One region of the Tumebacillus algifaecis genome, then DNA from elsewhere that is predicted to be linked to it. Evidence: a T-box and tRNA genes for the amino acid it is inferred to sense, from the RefSeq annotation. Region 1 holds a T-box; the other holds one or more tRNA genes.

What was found. The T-box of region 1 lies ahead of hisS (histidine--tRNA ligase). A T-box ahead of a tRNA ligase gene usually reads a tRNA of that ligase, here a tRNA-His.
Region 2: it has a tRNA-His gene. The T-box ahead of hisS (histidine--tRNA ligase) is inferred to sense a tRNA for this amino acid. The anticodon was not compared.

What each region holds. Positions count from the first base shown of each region.
Region 1 covers NZ_CP022657.1:3,716,709-3,725,022, forward strand. The annotation lists gene CIG75_RS16415 (MFS transporter) at 266-1,537, shown strand; gene CIG75_RS16420 (50S ribosomal protein L11 methyltransferase) at 1,874-2,803, opposite strand; gene CIG75_RS16425 (protease complex subunit PrcB family protein) at 3,010-3,708, shown strand; gene hisS (histidine--tRNA ligase) at 3,781-5,031, opposite strand; T-box leader at 5,084-5,367, opposite strand; gene CIG75_RS16435 (peptidylprolyl isomerase) at 5,491-6,168, shown strand; gene CIG75_RS16440 (hypothetical protein) at 6,348-6,782, shown strand; gene CIG75_RS16445 (spore germination protein GerPB) at 6,788-7,054, opposite strand; gene CIG75_RS16450 (spore germination protein) at 7,069-7,290, opposite strand; gene CIG75_RS16455 (spore germination protein) at 7,431-7,652, shown strand; gene CIG75_RS16460 (hypothetical protein) at 7,657-7,959, shown strand; gene CIG75_RS16465 (hypothetical protein) at 7,956-8,156, shown strand; gene CIG75_RS16470 (electron transfer flavoprotein subunit alpha/FixB family protein) at 8,229-8,314, opposite strand, start outside.
Region 2 covers NZ_CP022657.1:1,768,280-1,776,593, reverse strand. The annotation lists gene lon (endopeptidase La) at 1-46, opposite strand, end outside; gene lonB (ATP-dependent protease LonB) at 221-1,927, opposite strand; gene clpX (ATP-dependent protease ATP-binding subunit ClpX) at 2,066-3,319, opposite strand; gene tig (trigger factor) at 3,462-4,766, opposite strand; tRNA gene CIG75_RS07830 (tRNA-His) at 4,953-5,028, opposite strand; tRNA gene CIG75_RS07825 (tRNA-Arg) at 5,034-5,110, opposite strand; tRNA gene CIG75_RS07820 (tRNA-Gly) at 5,115-5,188, opposite strand; gene CIG75_RS07815 (YfcE family phosphodiesterase) at 5,327-5,875, opposite strand; gene CIG75_RS07810 (XTP/dITP diphosphatase) at 5,872-6,480, opposite strand; gene rph (ribonuclease PH) at 6,518-7,276, opposite strand; gene CIG75_RS07800 (GerMN domain-containing protein) at 7,408-8,314, opposite strand, start outside.

The sequences.
Region 1 (8,314 bases):
CTCCTGCTTTGTGCAAGGTTGAAAACATTTTAAGTATAGCATATTGACAACGGAGCGTCTTGGCAGGATAATAAGAAAAATTAACTGACAATCCGAAAGGGGGCACATGTGATGATCAATCGTCGAGCGTTTGAAGCAACATTATACGCGCCGCAGCATGTGCCACAGGATTGAACGGGACTCGTTTTGCTATTTTATGAAAAACGACCGCGGGCAACTGTTGCCTGCGGTCGTTTTCTGTCTTTTCGGAAAAGGAGGTGTGCTCATGTCTCGGGATTTCAAGCAGTTTCGGGAAATACTGGCCAACCGAAATTTTACAACCTATCTTAGCACCTACTACTTAGGTGGATTTTCCAACTTTGTGCAAATGTTTGCAATCTGGTCGCAGGTGTTACGTCTTTCCGGCCATGACCCTGTGGCGCTTGGGATCGCGACGATGCTCGAGATTTTGCCCGGTATTTTGATCTCACCGTGGGCCGGGCTTCTGGCAGATCGCATGTCCAAACGCACGCTGCTCATCATTTGCTACATCCTGCGTGCCGGAACTTTGTTTTTGATGTTTTTATCCACCGAGCTCTGGCATCTTTACCTGCTCGCTGCCATTCATTCCACGTTTGTCTCCTTTGGTGAGCCACCACATCGCGCATTTTTGCCATTGCTCGTGAAATCCGATCAATACGTGGCGATGAACTCGCTGCTTGCGACCATGAACAATCTCTGGCAAATCTTTCGCCCTGCGCTCGGCGGATGGGTCGTATTCTCTTTTGGTTCGCAAACCGCTTTTTTGGTCGGCATGACGCTTTACCTGCTCGCCCCACTGCTGCTTTTGCTGGTCAAAGTCCACGACCGTGCCGCGAACAGGAGCAAAGCTGAACGCTCTAACTCCTCCATGTGGCAGGAGGTGCGCGAAGGTGTCGCCTACATTCGAACTGAGCCGATATTGATCTATCTGTTCGTGTTCATGATGCTATTTACCTTGTGCATGGGCACGCAAGGCACGCTGACGATGTTGTTTGTCGGCCAGCACCTCGTGCCGGAAGATCAAGCGAGCGGCGCTGTCGGGCTGTTGTTCTCCGCACTTGGCATCGGCGGCTTGGTCGGCGCATTTCTGACCACTTTGCTCGTCAAGCGGCTCCCGATGCTGCTGTTGCTCTTCGCATCACTCGCCCTTGATGGAGTCGCAGTCGTGGTGTTCGCGATGAGTGACACGATGACCGTCGCCATCACCTGTTTCGCCTTCTTTGGCATCATCGGCTCGGTTAACCAGATCGTACAGGACACTCTGATCCAAACGATTGTGCCAGAACATATGCGCGGCCGTGTCTACGGAGCATTCGGCCCGATCACCGGCCCCCTTTCCTTGCTATCTGTCGGTGCCGGAACTTCGCTTGCCGCCGCGATCGGGACGCGTGCAGTCTTCGTAATCTGTGGCGTGATGGAAATTGGTGCAGTCGGCATCTGCCGCCTGTTGCCTTCCTACAAACAGGTACGCGAATCGCTCGCCGAAAAGATTCCACAATCGACATTTCACACGTAAGCGCCGGGACTGCAATCCCGGCTTTTTTTTCAAGTTGTTTCGCTGTTCTCCGGTCGCCTGCAGCATATTTTGAGTAAACGAGAAGTCGCCACCTGCTCCCCGAGCCCACCCTTGACACCGAACTGATGATGGCTCTGCTTTGCTTGAAATAAATATAGCAATTTTTCAAATCATTCGTTTTTCTCGTAGATTCGGATCATCCTTCGAAATCGGTCAGCATGTTCTTGATTGCGTTCGATTGTTTTCAAACCTATTCATTAAGGAATAACGACCTCCTCGCCTGCATTGATCGGCGGGCCATAAAAAAGAGGCGGCCCCTTTCTCGCCGCCTCTCCTCTACTTGGACAACTGCTGCACGGTAAGCGTCACCCATTCCTCACCTTGCCTGCGCTCTGTAACGCGATAACCTATCTCGGCAAAACAACGTACCACCTGCTCCTCGATCCACTCCACAATTCCTGACAGCAACAGCACCCCGTCTGCTTTCACAATTCGTGTCAGCAACGGCGCCAATTCCATCGCTTCTTTCCCGCCGATATTCACCGCCACGAGATCAAAAAAGTGCTCCACATCGGCAAACTCTGTAAAAACATCGCCGATGCGAATCTCGATCCCTTCAATCCCGTTCAACTCCATATGATACAAGATACTGCTCTCTGCCGATGGATTGAGATCGACCGCCACCACAGGAGCGGCACCTTTCTGCCGAGCGAACAGGCTCAAGATTCCCGATCCCGCACCGAGATCTGCCACCGCATCCCCTGCCTGCACCATCATGTCGATCAGCTCCAGACAGTGCCGTGTCGTCGGATGCAACCCAGTGCCAAACGCAGCAGACGGCTCGATGATGATCGTCGCCTCGCCCACCTCGCGCTCTTCATCCCACGGTGGGCGAATCATCAAACCAGGGCGTACCTCCAACGCGGAAAACGCATACACCGGATCTTCCGTCACCGCTTGCGGTACGCTCACCTCCACCGAATGGGCCAGCCCGTCCAGCAAAGCTCGCATCCCTTCTTGCCGCTCGTTCAAAAGCTCAACCGTCTGCTCTTGAGCCACTTCCTCATACGCACGAACGATCGTCCGCTCCGTCTGCACCTCCTGAAAGCCATAGCCGTCCTCGGTTACAAACGTCTCAAACGGCGCATCGATCCATACATATTCAATACCGCGCATCTGCAAAATCGCGATGACTTCGTCTGCCCGCTCCGAATCGACAGTCAGCGCGTATTCGACATAGCGTGGTTCTTGTGCCTCACTCATCATGACAGCCTCCTTTTCGTTTCGACTCTTGCTCCCTTTGCTTCGCCTTGATAAAATCGATCCACAACATGCCCGTTCGTCGCCACATCCTTGAGTATACACGAAAAACTTCTTCCCCAGAAAACGGAACTCTGCTCCGCGATGGAAATCTGGCAGATGCGGCGTAAGGCAATGCTCGACAGATCAATCCCCCAAGGAGGCGTTTTTACATGAACAAACAGCATGTCACCCGTAACGAGCTACATACAAAGGTTCTAGAGATCGGCAGTTTTGCTGCGCCAGACGCGATTGATCGTCCAAACGAAGAGGTCACGCGACTTGAAGCAGCCATGATGTTGAGCAACATGCTTCCGGCGATGAACTCTGGGATCGCCGGCGCTTTGAAAGCGCCGTTTCCAGACATCACAACGCTTACTGCCGAGCAGCAGGCGGCTGTTGCTCACATGTACCACCTTGGACTCATGGTCGGTAACGTTGCGGGCAACTTCGAGCCGCACCTCAAACTGAGGCAAGACGAGGCCGTGCAGATCTTGCACCTCACGCAACAGCGTCTACAGGCCCGCAAGCGCTCGGTCCCCTTTGAAGTGATCCACAACGCAGAAGACCTCCCGCAACAGGTAGCAAACAGCGCCGCTGGAGCGATGATCGACCCAGGCTTTCAAGTCGTGCACAGTGAAGCGGCCACCTATGTCATCGTCTCCGGCGGCGAACGCCCGACTGGTGGCTACTCGATCGAGCCAACAAGCGTCGTCCAAGCGAACGGCCAAATTGAAATCCAAGTCGAGTTGATCCGCCCTGATCCTGAGATGATGCACCTTCAGGCGTTCACCTACCCACAACTCATCCTGCGCCTGCCCAAACTCGACCAGCCCATCGTCCTGCTCAATCTGTCCGACTTAACCGTCTAATGCTTTCGAAAGCCAGCTTCTTTACGCAGCTGGCTTTTCTGCGCATCTAGCCCCGAAAGAACTCCGCTCTCTTCAACCACCCAAGCGGGACAATAACTCATCAAGGCTCAACAACTCTTGAGCGCCTGTCTCAAGCTCTTTCACCATCAGCTTTCCAGCCACCAACTCCGCTTCACCCGCAATCACTGCCACTTTCGCCTTGATCCGATCCGCCCTTTTCAGCGCAGCCTTCAGCCCTTTCCCGCTAAAATCCCGCTCCACCGAAAGTCCAGCGCGCCGCAGTGCGTCCAAGACGGGCAGCACGGCAATCTCCGCCGTCTCGCCAAGCGGTATCAGGTACACATCCACCCCGTACTCGTCCTCCGCCAACGAAATGCCCTGCTCCTCCAGCAGCAGAAGCGCCCGCTCCAAACCGGCTCCAAACCCAACGGCTGCCAACTCCAACCCGCCAAGTTCGGCATACAGCCCGTTATAGCGCCCTCCAGCCGATACGGTCGCGCCAGTTGCTGTCATCACCTCGAACACCGTCCGTGTATAATAATCCAACCCGCGCACCAGCTTCGCGTCCACTCGATACGGCAGTCCCAGTGCTTCCAGCCCCTGGACCACCTTGCCAAAATGCGACTGACACCCCTCACACAAACACTCCTGAATCGACGGCGCCCCCAACAATCCAGCCTGACAACACGATTCCTTGCAATCCAAAATCCGCAGTGGATTCTTCCCCGCTCTGCGTTGACAATCCTCACACATCGCTTCCAACCGCAGTTCCAGATACTCTAACAGTTCCTGCCGATACTGTGGTCGGCACTCCGCACAGCCCACACTGTTCAATACAAGCGTCAACTCGCTTGCCCCCAACTCCTCATAAAAACGCATCGCTAGAGCCATCACTTCCACATCGGCGGAAGCACTTTCAGTTCCCACCAGCTCAATTCCAAACTGGTGATGTTGCCGCAGCCGTCCCGTTCCTGGCCGTTCATAGCGAAACATGGGTGCCAAATAATACAACTTCAATGGCAAGCTCTCCACATAGAGCTTATTTTCCAACACCGCCCGCGCCACAGCAGACGTTCCTTCCGGACGTAGCGTCAAACTCCGCCCGCCCTTGTCAAGAAACGTGTACATCTCCTTTTCCACAATATCAGTGCCATCGCCAACCCCACGAATAAACAATTCGGTGTGCTCAAACAAAGGAGTCCTGATTTCGCGAACATGGAAATGACGGCACACCTCCCTCGCGATTTCCTCAAGCTGTTGCCATTTCGTAGTCTGCCGCGGCAAAAGATCGGCAGTGCCACGCGGACGATTGATTCGTTCCATCTTCCAAAACCCTCCTCCATTGATTTGAGCAAATAAAAAAACCCTCATCCCATAACGGGACGAGAGCTCGCTCGCGGTACCACCCATCTTGCCATGCACCACCCAGTTCATCAGAACCCAGGCCGCACATGACCACTCATCAGGAGTCAAAACAACTAACCCCCCTTCCGCTGATAACGGTGGAAGTCTCCGGTGACGTCTACTCAGCTGCCATCTGACAGCCGTTCGGGCCACAGCTCAAAGGTGTGTTTCCAGCATCCCTGGCGACCGATTCGCACCACCCATCGGCTCTCTGCACGACCACAAGACCTGTACTTTCCTTCTCATCGCAAGTATCGCAAGATGGAATTTGTATTTTATTGTATGCACCCTGTCTATCTTTGTCAATACACTTTGCCTACCCTTGGATGCCTGATACAATAGAGTCAGAAAACGTCCTGACAAACGGAGGAGCAAAACATGAACAAACGAATTTTGCTGACCACGCTGCTCAGCACCGCTCTGATCTCAACGCTATTATCGGGCTGTGGCACCGACGAAGCCAAAGAGCCGGTCAAACAATCCAACCAAAACAATAACCCCCAAGGCTCCACACCTGCCAAACAGAAACAGTATGCCAACAAGCCGGAAATGAAGATCGACATAGCAAAAGAATACACCGCTACCATCCAAACAAACAAAGGTGACATCAAGATCAAACTGTTAGATGACGCAGCTCCCGTCACCGTCAATAACTTCATCTTTCTGGCAAAAGATCACTATTACGACGGTGTCACCTTCCATCGTGTGATCAAAGACTTCATGATCCAATCGGGCGACCCGACCGGCACCGGCGCGGGCGGCCCCGGCTATAAATTTGAAGACGAACTCCCGCCATCCAAGCCCTATGCAAAAGGCATTCTCGCCATGGCCAACGCAGGCCCCAACACGAACGGCAGTCAGTTCTTCATCGGCAGCGGCCCACAAGCCGAGGGACTGAACAATATTCCCAACTACACCGTGTTCGGAGAAGTGATCGAAGGCATTGAGGTCGTGGACAAGATCGCTGCCGTTCCCGTCGGAATGAGTCCGAGCGGTGAAAACAGCAAGCCCCAAGAAGACGTGCACATCAAAACGGTTACCATCGAAGAAAAATAAGAACAATTTACCACGGCCCTCCACAAATCAGGAGGGCCGTTTCACTTTCGACAGAAGTTCTGTTTCCCGTCGATTTCCCGGGAAATTGTCGAACAAAATCGCCTTTACCTGCACAATTTAGCACACCTTTGGCTAGCAATTCCATATGCTGAAGGATCAATCAGCAGGAGGGTCTGTCGATGGCTAGAAAATACCTTGGACGTAAACGCCGCCGCGAAGAGCGTCGCCTCTTACCACATGTTCCGTCCGACTTTATCGTACCGCCCCGCAATCCGCCCGGATTTGGTATCGTTCGAAAGGAACACTTTGAAGAGACTCCGTTGATCACAGGGCAAATCTACTTCGATGACCCTTTTTACAACGTGATCTCACCGCCTCCTTTCGGCCCCGCTGACCCCGCCTATCCCCAATGGTTGAATGTCATGCAGAAGGCGAAAGAACGCGACGAAAAGTGTCCGATCAGAGGCGAGACTCCACCCTGCCAAGCGGCTCGCGAGGCCTATCTTGAAGCAGCCCGCCAGTATGCCTATGTCCTCGATCGCGTATACGGACTCAATCGCGTCCAGCCCGACCAAACTGGGCAACCTGCAAATAAGCGAAGAGATCGTACCTGAGCTGATCAGGTACGATCTCTTCGCTTATTTTGTCCGTTCCCTGACGTCCCGTTCTCTGTTGCCACCGGCAACCCCTCTTGTTTCAAGATCGGTTCGAGTTCCTGATGAATTTTATTCTCAAGTATTTCGTGAGCTTGTTGCTCCGTCACCTGTTCTGTAATGACCTCCGCACGGGCCTTGATGGCGCCGCTGGAACCAATTTGCAGGATCGAAGAGCTCGTCATTGTATTGACAGTAATCGAGCCAATACGAATGGTTTGGTTGACGCGCATCGTTTCACCTCCCGTTAGATAGCAGCGATTATATTTTCGTCTAGCACATCGTTATCGTTCGTATTTGTCGATGAGATCACATTATACGTTTGCGGGAAATCACCCGTATTAAACGATCCGGAACCGGCATACGTTTTGGCCGTCGTTTTTGGTGAAATGAGACCTACATCCCCGATGCTCAAGACTCCCCCCGAAGAGATGTTGATCACTTTTAGACTGCCGAGAATTGCAGGCACGACGCCACCACCTCTGCCTAGATTCATTTCTATGGGCAGTCTATGCGTGGCAAATGACATGGGTGAGTGCCTGCACAATTTCCACATGAACTGCATATCTTACTACCAGTGAAATTGTCAACGTAAAAGGAGCGAGTGCCATGCCATCCGTGGTCGGTGGTCCGATCAAAATCATCAGCGTATCAGGCGGCACCCTCATCTTTGGCGACTCCGGGTTTATTGCGCCTAAAAGCGCCTCTAAATCTTACAGCGGCTCTGGCGGCGGCTTGACCGGCGATTTCCCGGTGACGATCAACGGAATCAACAACACCTCAACGGTTGATCCAGATGTCGTCGATAGTAGCAACGCAACAGGAGTGTAACCCGATGTTTCAACGCTCTCGCCCCAAACAAACGATCGTTCATGAGATGTTTGTGCTTGCTGTCGGCTTCTCAGGCGTTGTGCACATTGGCGACGTCTGGCAAGGCGTAAGTCCGTTCGACTACAGTGAAGCCTATGCCGGGTACCGCGGAGCTGCTAGTTACGCCACCGAAGGTACGTTCAAAGAGATAGTCAACAATCGTCTACATTATGCAGACCAGATTGACGAAGATGTCCGTGATGACAACATTCTGGGAGAGAAATTGGAAGTCTTCCTCCCCAACACAAGAGGTGTAAGTTCCCGATGAAAAAAGTCAAACTCAATGTGGTCAACAACGGCGACCTGCAAGTGGGGAAGTTCAAAATCAATACGGTGACCGCCTCCGCTGTCGTATTACTTGGCGATGCTGAAATCATCACTCCGCGTACCGCGTCGGTTACTCGTGGTGTTCGACCTATTGGCGCTATCGTTCCCGCAGTTTCAGGTCCAGTCGGCAGAAGCTAAAAACACCCTCTTGACAGTCACGACTGCCAAGAGGGTGTTTTTATGGAAAACCAAGTTCTTTGGAAAAGCCGATTACTCAGCCAACACTTTTTTCAATTCTTCGGTCAGAATCGGCACGATGTCAAAGAGGTCGCCGACGATGCCGTAGTCTGCCACTT
Region 2 (8,314 bases), 1.9 Mb from region 1:
CGCGTAGCGGCAACAAAGGAAGTGTGCGCTTTGTACTGATTCCCATCGTGTTCACCTCCATGACATGAAAAGAAAAAAGAACCTGCTTCTTGCTAGTATGCCAATTGTACCGTATGCCATGTTGTTTGTCTAATCCTGACCATTAAAAAGTAGACCCACTTGTCTAAACATGCAAAAGCGGGGAGTTTATGAATCTCCCCTGCTATGCATGTTGCATCGCTTATGTCATTCCGTTTGACAGGTTAACTGAAGGCACGGTGAGCATATTGGCAGGAGCGCTTGCCGACAGGGCGCTCTTTTCCGGTCCTTCTTCCAGCACCAAAGACAGATCGATCACCTGCTCGATCCGCTCGACAGGAATGATCTCGACACCTTCGAACGTTTTGAAAATATCTTGCCAATTGTCTTTAGGAATCACCACGCGGGTTGCCCCGGCCTGCTTGGCCGCCTCAATCTTGGCAATCACACCGCCGATCGGTTTGACGAAGCCGCGAATCGACACTTCTCCGGTCATCGCTATCCGGTTGTCTACGGCGATGCCTTTGATCGCCGAATAGATCGCCGTCGCCATCGTCACCCCCGCTGATGGGCCGTCGACCGGAATCCCACCTGGGAAATTGACGTGGAGGTCATAGTCGAGCGGATCGACGTCCATCGTGCGGCGCAAGACGGTCATCACGTTTTCAACCGATCCTTTCGCCATCGACTTACGACGGGTGCTGCGTGCACCGCCGTTGGTTTGCTCCTCCTCGACGACTCCAGTGATGTTGATCGTACCTTTTCCCCGTTCGGAGGACTTGGCTGCTGTCACCTCGATCTCCAACAGCATCCCCATGTTCGGCCCGTAGACGGCAAGACCGTTGACAAACCCGATCTGCGGCAGGTCAGGCACCTGCTTTTCTGGGCGCGGTGAGATCTGTGAACAGTTGATCACCCACTCGACATCGGCAGTCAGGATGCTCTTGCGCGATTCTCCAAGCGCGATGCCCGCCGATGTTTGCACCACATTGACCGCTTCTCGGCCATTGGTGGCGTATTTGGCAATCGTTTGCACCGCTCCCTCCTCAATCTCAAACTGAATCTTTTCGGCAGCCGTCTGCACGATCGACATGATCTCATCCGGTTTTAACGCTCGGAAAAAAATTTCCACGCAGCGCGAGCGAATCGCAGGAGGGATTTCATCCGCCGTTCGAGTGGTTGCACCGATCATGCGAAAGTCTGCAGGCAGGCCGTTTTGGAAAATGTCGTGAATATGGCTTGGGATCTGGTTATCTTCCGAAGAGTAATACGCGCTCTCCAGAAACACTTTGCGGTCTTCGAGTACTTTTAACAGCTTATTTAGTTGGATCGGGTGGAGTTCACCGATCTCGTCGATAAACAGCATACCGCCGTGCGCTTTGGTGACAGCGCCCGGTTTGGGCTGCGGAATCCCGGCCATACCCATCGCGCCTGCACCTTGGTAGATCGGGTCATGTACAGAACCGATCAATGGGTCGGCGATGCCCCGCTCATCGAAACGGGCGGTGGTAGCATCCAATTCGATAAACTTGGCTTCTTTTCCAAACGGCGATACCCCGTTTTTCTTCGCTTCGGAAAGCACGAGACGCGCAGCTGCCGTCTTGCCGACGCCAGGCGGTCCGTAGATGATGACATGCTGCGGATTCGGGCCGCAAAGTGCGGCGCGCAATGCTTTGATCCCATCAGCTTGGCCTACGATCTCTTCAAACTTGGCTGGACGCGTTTTCTCCGCGAGCGGTTCGGTCAGTGCGATCGCCCGCATCTTCCGGAGTTTCTCCAGCTCTTTTTTGGACTCGCTCTCGATGGCGGAGCGGTTGTTTTGCTGAGCTTTTAACTGATTCCAAAAATAAAGTCCGATGACGACAGCAAAAAACACTTGCACCAGACTCAGGATCATTGTGAAACTCATCGCTTGCTTACCCCCTCTTCCTGTCACGTTCCATCGCATTGGATTTAGTATGTCCTCAGAAAAGCGAAGTAAAACCTTTGTCCAAATGAAAAAGAACCGACTCCAGATGATGGAATCGGTTCTTTGCATCAGAATGGCCTAGGCCGGTTCTTCCTGTTTGCTTTTGTCGCCTTGGGTGACCAAGGTCGGTGTCTTGCCTTCAGTGATCGCTTCTTGGGTGATCACACATTTCACCACATCGTCACGCGACGGAAGTTCAAACATCACGTCGAGCATCGTCGATTCGATGATCGCGCGCAACCCCCGCGCACCGGTCTTGCGCTTGATCGCTTCTTTGGCGATCTCTTCCAGTGCTTCTTCGGTGAACTCCAAGTCAACGTTATCCATCTGCAAGAGACGGTTGTATTGCTTGACGATCGCGTTCTTCGGCTCAGTCAGAATGCGCTTCAGCGCCTCGATGTCGAGCGGTTCGAGCGCAGTCAATACTGGCAGACGACCGACAAATTCCGGAATCAGCCCGTAACGCTGCAAATCTTCCGGCATCAGTTTGGAAAGAACGAACTCACGCTCATCCTTCTTCTGTCCATCTTGACCAAAACCGATCACCTTCTCACCCATACGGCGCTTGATGATCGACTCCATGCCGTCAAACGCACCGCCGCAGATGAACATGATGTCTTTCGTGTCGATCTGGATAAATTCTTGGTGCGGATGCTTGCGGCCCCCTTGCGGCGGTACGCTTGCTGTCGTGCCTTCCAAGATTTTCAGCAATGCCTGCTGAACACCTTCACCCGAGACGTCACGAGTGATCGACGGGTTCTCCGACTTGCGAGCGATCTTGTCGATCTCGTCGATGTAGATGATGCCCTTCTGAGCTTTTTCCACATCGTAGTCGGCCGCTTGAATCAGGCGGAGCAACACGTTTTCCACGTCTTCACCAACATAACCCGCTTCGGTAAGCGAGGTAGCGTCCGCAATCGCAAACGGAACGTTCAGGATGCGAGCCAGCGTTTGAGCGAGCAGCGTTTTACCGCTCCCGGTCGGACCGATCAGCAGAATGTTCGACTTGGACAGTTCGACCTCTTCGTTCTTCGTTTGCGAATTGATCCGCTTGTAGTGGTTATATACAGCAACCGCGAGCGCTTTTTTCGCCTGATCCTGACCGATGACGTACTGATCGAGGATATTCCGAATCTCACCCGGCTTCGGAATGTCCTTCATCTCAAACTCTTCTTCTTCCCCGAGCTCCTCTTCCACGATCTCGTTGCAGAGCTCAATGCACTCATCACAAATATAAACACCTGGCCCTGCGACCAGTTTACGAACTTGGTCTTGTGTCTTGCCGCAGAACGAACATTTCAGTTGTCCTTTGTCATCATTGAATTTGAACATCATAACCCTCCCCTACGTTAAGTGCCCGCGACAACCTGACAACTGCCATCTTTGACTCGCATTATGTATTTTGGAAAAACAAGGCACCTTATGCAAGTGCCTTGTCTCTTCCAGATCGTATTGGAACTTTGTTATGTGGGAACTACTCAACTTTCGCAGACTCAACGAGGACTGCGATCGTCTTGCGAGTTTTGATATCGTTGTGCAGGTTGGACAGACCCGGATCACGCGCTTCGAGAATGCTTTTCACGCGCTCAACTTCCATTTTTGCGGAAGCTGCGATGTTTTCCAGTTCTGTATTGATTTCGCCCTCAGTCGCTTCGATTCCTTCTGCAGCTGTTACTGCTTCCAGTACCAGACCTGTGCGAACACGGTTGACCGCTTGACCGCGGAACTCGTCTTTCAGGCTCTCAGTAGAAGCGCCGGTGAATTGAACATACGCATCAAACGGGATGCCTTGCTGTTGCAGGCGTTGTTTGAAATCGTTCATCAGGAATTCGATCTCGTTGTCGATCATCGCTTCCGGAATTTCGATGGTTGCGTTCTCAACCGCTTGGGAGATCACAGCTTCCTCGACGTACAATTTCGCATCTTGCTCCGCTTTTTCTTTGAGTTTATTCTCGATGTCTGCCTTCAATTCGTCAAGGGTGTTGAACTCGGAGATGTCCTTGACAAACTCGTCATCGAGCGCCGGCAATTGCTTGCGCTTCGTTTCGTTCAGGGTCACCTTGAATACAGCCGGTTGGCCTGCGAGAGTTGCTACATGATATTGCTCCGGGAAGTTGACGTTGACTTCTTTTTCTTCCCCTTTTTTCATGCCGATGATTTGATCTTCAAAGCCCGGGATGAACGTGTTGGAGCCGATTTCGAGCTGGTAGTTGTCCGCTTCGCCGCCTTCAAATGCTTCGCCGTTTACAAAGCCTTTGAAGTCGATGATAACGAGATCGCCAGTTTCAACAGCAACGCCCTCTTCTGCAACGACGATCTCAGCGTGGGAACCTTGCAGGTTCGCAAGTTCAGCATCGATCGCTTCAGCCGTTACGGTAAAGTCTTTCTTCTCAACGGTCAGACCTTTATAAGCGCCCAGTTCAACTTCCGGCTTGACGGTGATGGTCGCTTTGATCACAGCGGTCTCGTTTTTGCCGAATTGAACAACATCGATCTCCGGACGATCAACCGGAGTGATGTTCGCTTCATTAACTGCTGCCGTGTATGCTTCCGGTAACAGGATGTCCAGTGCGTCTTGATATAATACCTCAACGCCAAAGCGGTTTTCGAAGATCTGGCGCGGCACTTTGCCTTTGCGGAAGCCCGGAACTGCTACCGTTTTCGCTGCTTTTTGGAATGCTTTATCGAGTGCGGAGTTAACTTCTTCAACGCCAACCTCGAATTCAAGAACACCTACGTTTTTCTCTATTTTTTCCCAAGTCTTAATTGCTACTGCCATCTGCGAATCCTCCCTTGAATCAACCAATGCGGAAAAGACTGCCTTGTATGTAATACTGTGGCTTGTCCACGCATGTAGATAGTGTAGATCGACACAACCACTACATTATATCACAAATGGAGATAAGTTCAAACACAAAAACACCCCCATCTACAGGATGGAGGTGCCTATTTTCTAGAAATTTTATGGGGCGACCGAGGGGAATCGAACCCCCGAATGCCAGAGCCACAATCTGGTGCGTTAACCACTTCGCCACGGCCGCCATGATGGCGTCCCAGGAGGGATTCGAACCCCCGACCGACCGCTTAGAAGGCGGTTGCTCTATCCAACTGAGCTACTGAGACATGATGGAGCGGGTGATGGGAATCGAACCCACGCGACCAGCTTGGAAGGCTGGAGTTCTACCATTGAACTACACCCGCGCATGATTGTAAGAAGAAGGTCGCGATCAAGGCGACGAGAGTTAGTATACAACAGAACAAAACGCAAAGTCAACAGCTTACGCGAGGAAAATTGCGGAACGATACAGACCGCCGACGCATATGCGCACAGCGGTCTGCTCATCCCGAAAAGACGTGCGACAGATCAAAGGCGGGAATGCGGAAACCGTCGAGCGTGTAGAAAGAAAAGTCGGCATCAATCCCGTCTGCCCGCTCGGTCAAGAGCAACAGCGCATAAGTGCATTCTGTATAGCCGCGCGGGTAGGACAAGCTGCCTGGATTGAGAAACACACAGCCTCCTTCCTGAAACAGGACGGGCGTGTGCGTATGCCCAAACACGGCAAGCTGTACCCCGTGCTCGGCCGCTTTATACCCGAGCTGCAAAGGCGAAGTCTTCACATGCACAGTATGCCCATGCAAAAGCAGCGTCGGCACGCCAAGCAGGTCGAGCTTCTTCTCTTCCGCTTCGCAACCGGCCGGATCACAGTTGCCACTCACGGCGACTGCGCGATCAAAGTCTCCGTTTAGCACATCTTCCGCATGATCTCCAGCGTGCAGGAGCAGGTCATAGCCGCCCACCTGCTCCTGTACGCGCTGGATCACCTGGCCGATGCGATCGGTGCGACCGTGCGAGTCGGAGATGATCAGAACGCGCAACGATCTGTTCATGACTGCCGGTCTTCCATCTTCAGCATCTCGATCATGCTCGTAAGAGCCTTTGCTCGATGCGAGATGCCATTCTTTTCTTCGATTGTCAGCTCTGCCAACGTCTTGTCCCTCTCAGGCAACAAGAACAGCGGGTCATAACCGAACCCCCCCGTCCCTCGCCCTTCCGTCAAGATGTAGCCTTCGAGCGTTCCGAAAGCGACCAGCGTCTCCTGCCCCGGTCTTGCCAGTGCGATCGCCGAGACGAAGCGCGCCGTCCGCTCCCCATCGCTTATCGAAGCGAGTTCGGCACACAGTTTCTCATTGTTTTGCTGATCGGACGCGTGCTCCCCCGCATAACGTGCCGAATAGACGCCTGGCCGTCCTTGCAGGGCATCGACCTCCAAACCGGAATCATCAGCCAGCGCTGGCATATGGAACGCTCTGGCCATCTCCTCCGCCTTCTTGATCGCATTCCCTGCAAACGTCTCCTGATCCTCTGTGACATCGGGAGCCGTTTGCGGCACCGCTTCGACATGCCAGCCAAGTTCGGCAAAAAAATGCTGAATCTCTTTTACTTTGCCTTGATTCTTCGTGGCCAGCAGCAACTTGGTTTGAATCTGTTCCATCTCCCGACCTCCGATACCTCTCCTATGTATAGAGCGCCTAGGCGTTTTGCAGCGCGTTTTTCGCGATCAAATTCGAAATTTCCGGTCCCAGAACTTCTTTTTGCAGCGCGATCCAATTTTCGTTTCCGATCTTGCCTAAGTCGAGCATCTGATGCAGTTCGTCCATCGAGAAGGTCGCTTCTTCACCGGTGCCTTGCAGTTCTACGAAACGGCCAGCCCCAGTCATCACGATATTCATGTCCACTTCAGCAGCCGAATCCTCCTGATAGTTGAGATCGAGCACCGCTTGGTTACTAACGATTCCCACCGAGACGGCCGCCAGAAAATCGGTGATCGGCAATTGATTGAGCGACCCTTTTTCCACCTGCTTATACAGGGCGTCGGCCAACGCGACAAAGGCGCCTGTGATCGACGCTGTGCGCGTTCCACCGTCCGCTTGGATCACGTCACAGTCGAGCCACAACGTTTTTTCGCCAAGTGCTTTCAGATTGACGACTGCGCGCAGAGCCCGTCCGATCAACCGCTGAATCTCCATCGTGCGCCCGCCGACCTTACCGCGTGAAGACTCGCGTTGGTTGCGGGTTCCGGTCGAACGCGGCAGCATCCCGTATTCTGCTGTGATCCAACCCGTCCCCGAGTTGCGCAAAAACGGCGGAACTTTGTCCTCGACTGTCGCCGTGCAAATTACTTTCGTATCGCCGACCGAGATCAGTACCGATCCTTCAGCATGTTTGATGTAATTGCGTTCAATCGTAATCGTGCGGGTTTCATTCGCTTGACGTCCGTCCACTCGCATCCTTGAAGACCTCCCCTTGTTCCCATAAGATACTCTGATAGCATAACCTTAATTTGCCGATTCCACTACCCCAAACTTTTACAGAAAAAAACTAACGGAAGACAACAATCCGTTAGTGTTGGGCAGGCGCATCACAGTTTTTGCTCGTTGATCGTCTGGGGAATCAGCACTGGCTGACTCAGATCGAGACCATCGCTTGTCGGCGCTTTCTCACCGACTGTGAACTTGACTTTGTCCACCGCCGCATTCGCTGCGACCGATAGCGCGATCGTGTTGACCAATCGATTTGGATTGACACCTTTTGCCGCCAGTTCGGAAGCAAAATCGAGCGTCGCGACTTTATCTTTCACGTCCGACTTGGACAGCTTGAGATCGGGTGAGATCACTGGCTCCAGAGCTGCGGTGTTCGGCCCTTTTGCCAATTCGGCCATCGTCAGTTCGATCATGTTTTGTTCCGCTTGCTTCGGCACCATTCGTGTGACCGGGACGAGATAAGCGAAATTCGCATCGTTGCTCTTGCCTTCAAAGTACAACGTGAGCGCCGTGGTCTGCGATGGCGAGAGGTTTGAGGTCATCTGCAGATTGATGCCGTTGGCGCGGGAGATCGGGTCACCGACCGGAGTACCATTTTTCAAGGTGTTTTGGATATGGCCTTCGACCATGAACTGCACCTTGTTGATGTTTTCCAATCCCGTCAGGCTCCAGACCACCGCATCTACCATCGCCTGCTCGTCTTCCCCGTTTTTCAGCGCGTTCACTTCTTTGGTGAAGTCCACTTTGGCCACACCATCGTTGACCGAGATGCCGCGAATCTGCGAGCCTTCGGGCAGCAAGTTGCGAAAGCCCGTACCGACGAGCGATGCTTCGCCCACCCCTCCCGCAATCATGTGCTGCAAGGTGGCCTGTGCCACCTGTTTGGTCTGTTCCATCTTGATGTTAAAAGGAATGACGAACCCGTTTTGATCGGCTACGTATACCGTGGTCGGCATGAGCGTTTCAACTTGTTGTCCAGTCTGCTGCGCTGCCCCTTTGCTCGAC